2 regions of the Georgenia sp. H159 genome follow, and region 2 is predicted to be linked to the other one. Evidence: riboswitches for the same ligand, from Rfam matches in the RefSeq annotation. Region 2 holds a riboswitch; the other holds the start of a gene.
The links. Region 2 has a riboswitch for glycine ahead of VR894_RS00550 (DMT family transporter). Riboswitches for the same ligand answer to the same signal wherever they lie in the genome.
Positions count from the first base shown of each region.

Region 1: another riboswitch for glycine. It lies ahead of gcvP (aminomethyl-transferring glycine dehydrogenase); the one in region 2 lies ahead of VR894_RS00550 (DMT family transporter).

Region 1 covers NZ_JAYDZY010000007.1:319,857-324,265, reverse strand. Annotated here, with positions in the region: gene VR894_RS12105 (DUF4282 domain-containing protein) at 181-639, shown strand; gene VR894_RS12100 (HAD hydrolase-like protein) at 748-1,437, opposite strand; glycine riboswitch at 1,590-1,679, shown strand; gene gcvP (aminomethyl-transferring glycine dehydrogenase) at 1,804-4,409, shown strand, end outside.
Region 2 covers NZ_JAYDZY010000001.1:106,566-110,974, reverse strand. Annotated here, with positions in the region: gene VR894_RS00555 (MaoC/PaaZ C-terminal domain-containing protein) at 1-403, shown strand, start outside; gene VR894_RS00550 (DMT family transporter) at 446-1,444, opposite strand; glycine riboswitch at 1,582-1,670, opposite strand; gene ald (alanine dehydrogenase) at 1,872-2,987, shown strand; gene purQ (phosphoribosylformylglycinamidine synthase subunit PurQ) at 3,076-3,810, opposite strand; gene purS (phosphoribosylformylglycinamidine synthase subunit PurS) at 3,810-4,073, opposite strand; gene VR894_RS00530 (acyl-CoA desaturase) at 4,130-4,409, opposite strand, start outside.

The sequences.
Region 1 (4,409 bases), on a different contig from region 2:
GAAGTGCTCCCTTCCCAGCCACGGACGTGGCCGCCTCTCGACGGTAGGTCCGGGTCCCGGTCGCTGCATCCGGAGAGGTGACCGGGGTCACACCGACGCGGGTGGGGCGGTCCGAGGGGCGCTCCGCGGGCTCGGATAGCCTCGCCCTGCCCAGATCCCCTGAGTTCGAAAGGCAGTGTCGTGAGCACCCCTCCGCCCGGTCCGTACCAGCCTCCGCAGCCGCCCTACGGTGAGCAGCCCTCCCAGGGTCAGCCGCAGATGCCTCCGCCCCCGCCCGCCTACCCGCAGGGCGGTCAGCAGTGGGGCTACGGCTCGACCGGCGTGCCCCAGGGCCCGGGCGGGGAGTCGCCGAAGAACTTCTTCGCGGCGCTGTTCGACTGGCGCTTCCACACGCTCATCACGCCCAAGATCGTCAGCTGGGTCTACCTGGCGACGATGATCCTCTCGGGCCTGTACTGGCTGTTCCTCGTCTTCGCCGGTTTCGCGAGCGAGCCTGTCATCGGGGTCCTGGCGCTGATCGTGGGCCCGATCGTGCTCGTCATCAGCCTCGCGTTCTTCCGCATGACCCTCGAGTTCTACTTCGCCGTGGTGCGCATGTCGGACGACATCCACCGCAGCAACCAGCGGGTCGGCAGCTGACCGAACGCCCGGACGGCAGCACCCTGCACCCGGTCGGGTGCAGGGTGCTGCCGTCTGAGGCCCGGGTGGATCGTGGGAGCCGCCCGGAGGAGGCAGCCGACCGGCCGGTCAGCTCAGCAGCTGGGCGAGCTCGCTCACCTCGTGGACGACGGCGTGGGCGCCGTCCTCCTCGCCGGGCCGGGCGTAGCCCCACCGGACGAGGATCGTCGGGAGTCCGTAGATGCCGGCGCCGTCGACGTCGTGGTGGCGGTCGCCGACCATGACCGCTCGCCCGAGGTCCACCCCGGCGTCGCTCAGCCCGGCGAGGGCGTCCGCGACGATGTCGGCCTTGACGGCCCGCGACTCGTCCTCGGAGGCGCCGCACATGACGGTGAAGTACTCCGCGAGCCCCGCGTCCCTGAGGATGACCACGGCCAGCGACTGGCGCTTGGACGTGGCCAGGGCCAGCGGGACCCCGCGGGCGTGGAGCTCGCGGACGAGGTCGGCCATCCCGGGGAAGACGGGCGCCTGGAGCATCCGGTCGTTGTACCGGTCGCGGTAGTCGGAGACGACGGCGTCGAGCTCGTCCTCGGGCACGCCCACGAACGTGCGGAACCCGTCCCGGATCGGCGGACCGACGAAGCGCAGCAGCTCCTCGGGCGTCTGCGCGGGGTAGCCGAAGTGCGCGAGGGTCTCGGCGATGGAGGCCGTGATGACCGGCCCCGAGTCGCTGATCGTGCCGTCGAGGTCGAGCAGCACGGCGGTCGGCCGCATCGGCTGCAGCGCGGTGGGGGCGGGGGTGGGGGCGTGCAGAGTCAATCGTCTTCCTGAGCTCGGGGGCGGGGGATCTGCTCCCAGGATCCCACGGAAGCGCCGGGAGGGACCCATCTGCGGCGAACCGCACACCTCTGGACGGGGCCAGGACGTGTCCGATTCTCGGGTACTGTGACCTGGACAACTCGATACGCCGCTCACCCGTGGCGGGAGAGCCCCGCCTCGAGCGGGCGCCGAAGGAGCAAGTCCTCCCGCAATCTCTCAGGCACCCCCACCGCCACGATCAGGCAACTCTGGAAAGCAGCGCGTCTGCGCTCACCGACGGTGCAAGCGAGCAACGCTCGCGAAATCTCTCAGGTCACCCCACAGAGCGGAGAGGACAGTCCCAGCACCGACCCTGGAGCCGTGTCCATGTCCTCGTCCCGCCCCGCGCCATCGCTCGAGTCCACGTTCGCCGACCGTCACATGGGTCCGCGCGCGTCGGACGCCGCCGCGATGCTCGAGTCCCTCGGTCACGCCGACTGGACCCCGCTGCTGGAGTCGGTACCGCCGAGCATCCGCCAGCGCCGCGTCCTCGACCTCCCCGCGCCCCGCACGGAGCCGGAGGTGCTCGCCCGTCTCCAGCAGCTCGCCGCGACGAACGTCCGGCGCGTCCAGATGATCGGCCAGGGGTACTACGGCACCCACACCCCGCAGGTCATCCAGCGCAACGTGCTGGAGTCCCCGGCCTGGTACACCGCCTACACGCCCTACCAGCCGGAGATCTCCCAGGGCCGGCTCGAGGGCCTGCTCAACTTCCAGACCGCCGTCGCGGACCTCACCGGCCTGCCGGTCGCCAACGCCTCGCTGCTCGACGAGGCCACCGCGGTCGCCGAGGCCGTCCTCCTCATGCAGCGCGCGCAGAAGAAGGACACCGCCGCGACGTTCGTCCTCGACGACGAGCTCCACCCCCAGACCATCGCCGTCACCCGTGCGCGCGCCGAGGCCGTCGGCCTCACCACCGTCGTCGCCGACCTCGACGACGGTCTGCCGGACCTCCCCGACGGCGTCACCGGTCTCGTCCTCCAGCAGCCCGGGACCTCCGGGCAGGTCCGCGACCACGCCGGGCTGATCGCTCAGGCCAAGGAGCGCGGCGCCCTCGTCACCGTCGCCGCCGACCTCCTCGCCCTCACGCTCATCACCCCGCCGGGGGAGCAGGGCGCCGACGTCGCCGTCGGCTCGGCCCAGCGCTTCGGTGTCCCGCTGTTCTTCGGCGGTCCGCACGCCGCCTTCATGGCGGTCCGCGAGGGTCTGGAGCGGCAGCTGCCCGGGCGGCTCGTCGGCGTGTCCAAGGACAGCGACGGCCGCCCCGCGCTCCGGCTGGCCCTGCAGCCCCGCGAGCAGCACATCCGCCGGGAGAAGGCGACGTCCAACATCTGCACGGCGCAGGCGCTGCTCGCCGTCGTCGCCGGCATGTACGCCGTCTACCACGGGCCCGAGGGGCTGCGGGAGATCGCCCGCCACGCGCACGGTGCGGCACGCACCCTTGCTCTGCGCCTCACCGCGGGTGGGGTCGAGGTGCTCCACGACGCGTTCTTCGACACCGTCACCGCCCGCGTCCCCGGGCGGGCGGCAGCCGTCGTCGAGGAGGCCGAGCGGCGGGGTGTCAACCTGCGGCTCGTCGACGAGGATCGTGTCGGGATCTCCTGCGACGAGACGACCACGCCGGACCACCTCACGGAGGTCCTTGCCGCCTTCGGCGTCGGGTCGGCCGAGCCGGGGAGCGGCTACGAGATCCCCGAGCAGCTGCGCAGGACGAGTGACTTCCTTACCCACCCGACCTTCCACGCCCACCGCTCCGAGACGCAGATGATGCGCTATCTGCGGCGGCTGGGGGACCGGGACCTGGCGCTGGACCGCACGATGATCCCGCTCGGCTCGTGCACGATGAAGCTCAACGCGGCCACCGAGATGCAGGCGATGCTCTGGCCGGGCTTCGCCTCGATCCACCCGCTCGCCCCGGACCACCAGACCGAGGGCTGGCGCGAGCTCATCGCCGAGCTGGAGGCCTGGCTCGCGGAGATCACCGGCTACGACCGCGTGTCCATCCAGCCGAACGCCGGCTCCCAGGGTGAGCTCGCCGGCTTGCTCGCGATCCGCGGCTACCACCGCTCCCGTGGCGAGGACGAGCGCACCGTGTGCCTCATCCCCTCCTCGGCGCACGGCACCAACGCGGCCTCGGCCGTGCTCGCCGGCATGCGCGTGGTGACCGTGCGGACCGCCGACGACGGCTCGATCGACGTCGCCGACCTCCGCGCGAAGATCGAGCAGCACGGGGTGCAGCTCGCGGCGATCATGCTCACCTACCCCTCGACCCACGGCGTCTTCGACCCGGAGGTGCGCGAGGTCTGCGAGGCGGTGCACGCCGCGGGCGGTCAGGTCTACATCGACGGCGCGAACCTCAACGCGATGATCGGGCTGGCGCAGCCGGGCGAGTTCGGCGGCGACGTCTCCCACCTCAACCTCCACAAGACCTTCTGCATCCCGCACGGCGGCGGCGGGCCGGGCGTCGGTCCGGTCGCGGTGCGCGAGCACCTCGTCCCCTTCCTCCCGGGGGACGCGGCGGCGGCCGACGACGACGGCGCGGTCCCGGTCTCCGCGACCCGGTACGGCTCGGCCGGGGTGCTGCCCATCTCCTGGGCCTACATCGCCCTCATGGGCGCCGAGGGGCTGGAGGCCGCGACCCGGACCGCACTCCTGTCGGCCAACTACGTCGCCAGGGCGCTGGACCCGTACTTCCCCGTGCTCTACACCGGGACCGACGGCCTCGTCGCCCACGAGTGCATCCTCGACCTGCGCGACCTCACCAAGCGCTCGAAGGTGACCGCCGAGGACGTGGCCAAGCGGCTCATCGACTTCGGCTTCCACGCACCCACGCTCTCCTTCCCGGTCGCGGGCACGCTCATGGTCGAGCCGACCGAGAGCGAGGACGTCGCCGAGCTCGACCGCTTCATCGAGGCGATGGTGACGATCCACGG
Region 2 (4,409 bases):
GAGCGCGATCACGGACTCCGCGCCCGCGTCCCTCGAGGAGCGGGCGGAGGACGGCGCGGGCGACGTCGTCGCCCTGTGGTCGCTCGGGGCGGACACCGGCAAGCGCTACGCCGAGGTCTCCGGGGACCGCAACCCGATCCACGTCTCGCGGGTCGGGGCCAAGGTCTTCGGGTTCCCCCGCCCCATCGCGCACGGCATGTACACCGCCTCTCGCGCGCTGGCGCAGGTGGCCCGCTTCCGCGGGGACGCCTTCACCTGGGACGTGGAGTTCGCCAAGCCCGTGCTGCTCCCCGGTCGGGTCGCGCTCAGTGTCGACACCGCCGGCGAGGGCGTGCGCTACACCGGGCGTCACCCGAGATCCGGCAAGCTCCACTTCTCCGGCTCGGTGACACCCCGCGCGTGAGCGGACGCCGCGCCGCGTGGGGCACCTACGCCGCTCCGCACCTCACCGGGCGGTCGCCGGGGCGCGGGGCAGCCGCGCCACCCGGCGGTGGGAGGCCCCGACGGCGATCGCCGCGCCGACGATGATGAGCACCGCCCCGGCAGCGGCGAGCGGAGAGATGCCCTCGCCGAAGACCGCCGCACCGAGCAGCATCGCGACGACGACCTCCCAGTAGGACAGCGCGGAGAGCTCGACGGCACGCAGGTGCTTGCCCGCGAGGACGAGCAGGCCCAGGGCCAGCAGCCCGCACACCAGGAAGAAGGCGACGGCCCACATCCAGTTCGCCGTCGTCATGCCGGAGAGGTCGGGGCGGGTGACCGCGACCATCCCCGCCGCGCCGAGCGAGCCGAAGGCGAAGTTCCAGAAGCTGCGGACGTCGGCGGGCATGTCGGAGCGGTAGCGGTAGCACAGCAGCGCCGCGCCGTAGAGCACGCCCGAGACGGCGGCCAGCACGTCCCCCTGCAGCTGCTGCTCGTTGCCGATCGCCGGTCCGGCGTCGATGAGACCGGCGGCGAGAACCATCCCGGTGAAGCTGACGGCCACGGAGACGAGCTCGGTGGGGCTCGCGCGCTCCTTGAGGAGGACGCGGGCGAGCACTGTCGCGACCACGGGCCCGAGGTAGTGCAGCGCGACGGCTCGGGCAAGATCGGTGAGGACGGTCGCGGAGAGGTAGGTGGCGAGCGAGAGCCCGAGGAACACGCCGCCGAGCACCACGGACCAGGACAGGCGGGTGCGGCGGACCGCGCCCAGGCGCCGCCCGAGCGCCAGGACGAGGACCATCCCGAGGGCCCCGACCGTCATCCGGCCGAGGGTGAGGGCCTCTCCGATGACGGCCCCGGGTGGGGTGGACATCCGGCCGAAGACGCCGGCCAGCCCCATCGCGGTCGCGGAGGCGATGATGGCCATGACGCCGAGGCGGTGGCGCATGCGCGGCACGGCGCGCGTGCCGCGTGGTGCGGGGCGCGCGGGGACGCGCGCGGGAACGTCGGTGGAGGCAGCCAAGCGAACTCCTCGGATCGGTCGCGCCTGTGGGCGCACGAGCAGGGGCCGTTCCCCGCTCTGTCATGTGACCTGAGAGTTTTCGCCGGGAGTCCCGGATTTCACCGTCGGTGAGCCTGGTGGCTGCTTTCCAGAGGTGCCTCGCCGCGGCGGTATAGGGGCCTGAGAGTTTCCCGGGGAGGTTGCTCCTTCGGCGCCCGCTGGCGCGGGACTCTCCCGCCGCGAATCGATGGCGTCTTCAGTTGTCGCTCCAACCATCTCATATTCGCCAGCGCCGTGGAGCGTGCGCCGCCTCACCACGCGTCCACAGGCTCAGGGCGCTCCCTGTGCGTATGTGCACAACCTTGTGGACGGGTGTTGTGGACAAGTCGGCCACCGGCGTCGCCGGCAACGCCCACGCGGGGCAGCGAACACCTGGGAGGATGCCCGCATGAGAATCGCAGCGCCGCGGGAGGTCATGGACTCCGAGGGCCGGGTGGCCATCACACCGTCCGGGGTCAACGAGCTCGTCCGGCACGGGCACGACGTCGCCGTCGAGGCCGGCGCCGGGATCTCCGCGTCGATCACCGACGAGGACTTCGCCGCGGCCGGTGCCACGGTCCTCCCGGACGCCGCCGCCACCTGGGACTTCGGCGAGCTCGTGCTCAAGGTCAAGGAGCCGGTGCCCGGCGAGTACGGCCACCTGCGCGAGGGCCAGACACTGTTCACCTACCTCCACCTGGCGGCGGACAAGCAGCTCACCGAGGAGCTCCTGCGGCGCAGTGTCACCGCGGTCGCCTACGAGACCGTCGAGCTGCCCGACCGGTCCCTACCGCTGCTCGCGCCGATGAGCGAGATCGCCGGGCGGCTCGCCCCCCAGGTGGGGGCGCACACCCTGATGAGCGCCCAGGGCGGACGCGGGGTGCTGCTCGGCGGCGTGTCCGGCGTCTACTCGGCACGCGTCGTCGTCATCGGCGCGGGCGTGGCCGGCATGAACGCCGCCGCCATGGCCGTGGGAATGCACGCCGACGTCGTCCTCATGGACCGCGACGTGAGCCGCCTCCGGCAGGCCGACCTCCTCTACCGCGGCCGCTGCCAGACGGTGATGTCGAACGCCTACGAGATCCAGCGTGCGGTGGCCGAGGCCGACCTCGTCATCGGCGCGGTGCTGCTGCCGGGGGCCCGCACGCCCCGCCTGGTGACCAACGACCAGGTCGCGACGATGAAGCCGGGCTCCGTCGTCGTCGACATCTCCGTCGACCAGGGCGGCTGCTTCGAGGACTCCCGCCCCACGACGCACTCCGACCCGACCTACCGCGTCCACGACTCACTCTTCTACTGCGTGAGCAACATGCCGGGAGCCGTGTCGAACACCTCGACGTACGCGCTGACCAACGTCACCGTGCCCTACGCGCTCGCCCTCGCGGACCACGGGTGGCAGGGGGCGATGCGCGCCGACCGCGCCCTGGCTCTCGGACTGGCCACGCACGACGGCGCTCTCGTCTCCGCGCCCGTGGCCGAGGCGCACGGTCTGGAGCACGTCGCGCTCGACGACGTGCTGGGCTGAGGCGGGACGCGCGCCCCGGCGCGGAGTGCCCTCGTCCGGACTCCCCTGCTGCGTCCCCCGGGTCGCGGCGCCCGGGCCGCGTCGAGGGTCAGGCCGCGACGAGGACGCCGAGCACCGAGGTGAACATCGCCAGCCCGTCGGTGCCCGTGCCGGTGGGCGAGTCGGGGCCGAACCCCGGCTCGACGGCGTGCTCCGGGTGCGGCATCAGCCCGACGACGTTCCCGGCCTCGTTGCAGATCGCGGCGATGCCGTTGAGCGAGCCGTTGGGGTTGGGCCCCTCGTAGCGCAGGACGACGCGGCCCTCGCCCTCCAGCTCGGCGAGCGTGCGCTCGTCGGCCACGAAGCCGCCCTCGCCGTTCTTCAACGGGATGGTGATCAACTGGCCGACGGAGTAGCCGGTCGTCCAGGCGGTGTCGTTGTTCTCCACCCGCAGCTGCTGGTCCCGGCAGACGAAGCGCTGGGCCTCGTTGCGGATGAGCGCGCCGGGCAGCAGGTGCGCCTCGCACAGGATCTGGAAGCCGTTGCAGATGCCGAGCACCGGCAGGCCGCCCTGGGCCCCGGCGACGACGGCGCTCATCACGGGGGCGAAGCGGGCGATGGCACCGCAGCGCAGATAGTCACCGTAGGAGAAGCCGCCCGGCAGGATGACCGCGTCGACGCCCCTGAGGTCCTCGTCGGCGTGCCACAGCGGCACCGGCTCGGCGCCGGCCAGCCGGACGGCGCGCTGCGCGTCCCGCTCGTCGAGCGAGCCGGGGAAGGTGACGACGCCGATGCGCGCGCCGTCGACGCGCGGCTGGGGCTCGGGGACGTCGAGGCGGTGCATCACAGGCTCCCGGAGTCGTCGAGGGCAGCCACCCGCACGACGTTTTCGATGACCGGGTTCGACAGGAGCGTCTCGGCGGCCTGACGGGCCTGCTGGAGCGCTGCGTCGTCGACCTCCCCGTCGACCTCCAGCTCGAAACGCTTGCCCTGCCGGACCGAGACGAACCCGCTGAGGCCGAGCCGGGGCAGCGCACCCGCGACAGCCTTGCCCTGGGGGTCGAGGATCTCGGGCTTGGGCATGACGTCGACGACGATTCGTCCCATGGTGACTCCTGCTCGGGGGTTGGAAGGCCGCCGACGAGTCTACCCCCGCCGTCGGGTCAGACCCGGTACTGGGCCGCCAGGGGGCACGCCCACACGTCGAGACCGCCGCGACCCACCCTGTTGAGGTACTGGTAGACCGCCCGGTAGGACTGCACGAGCGTCGTCTCGGTGTAGCGGACACCCAGGTCCTGGCAGTACTCGCGCACGAGGGGCGCGACCTTGCGCAGGTTGGGCCGCGCCATGGACGGGAACAGGTGGTGCTCCACCTGGAAGTTGAGCCCGCCCATGAAGGTGTCCACGGTGCGCCCGCCGGAGATGTTCCGACTCATGAGGACC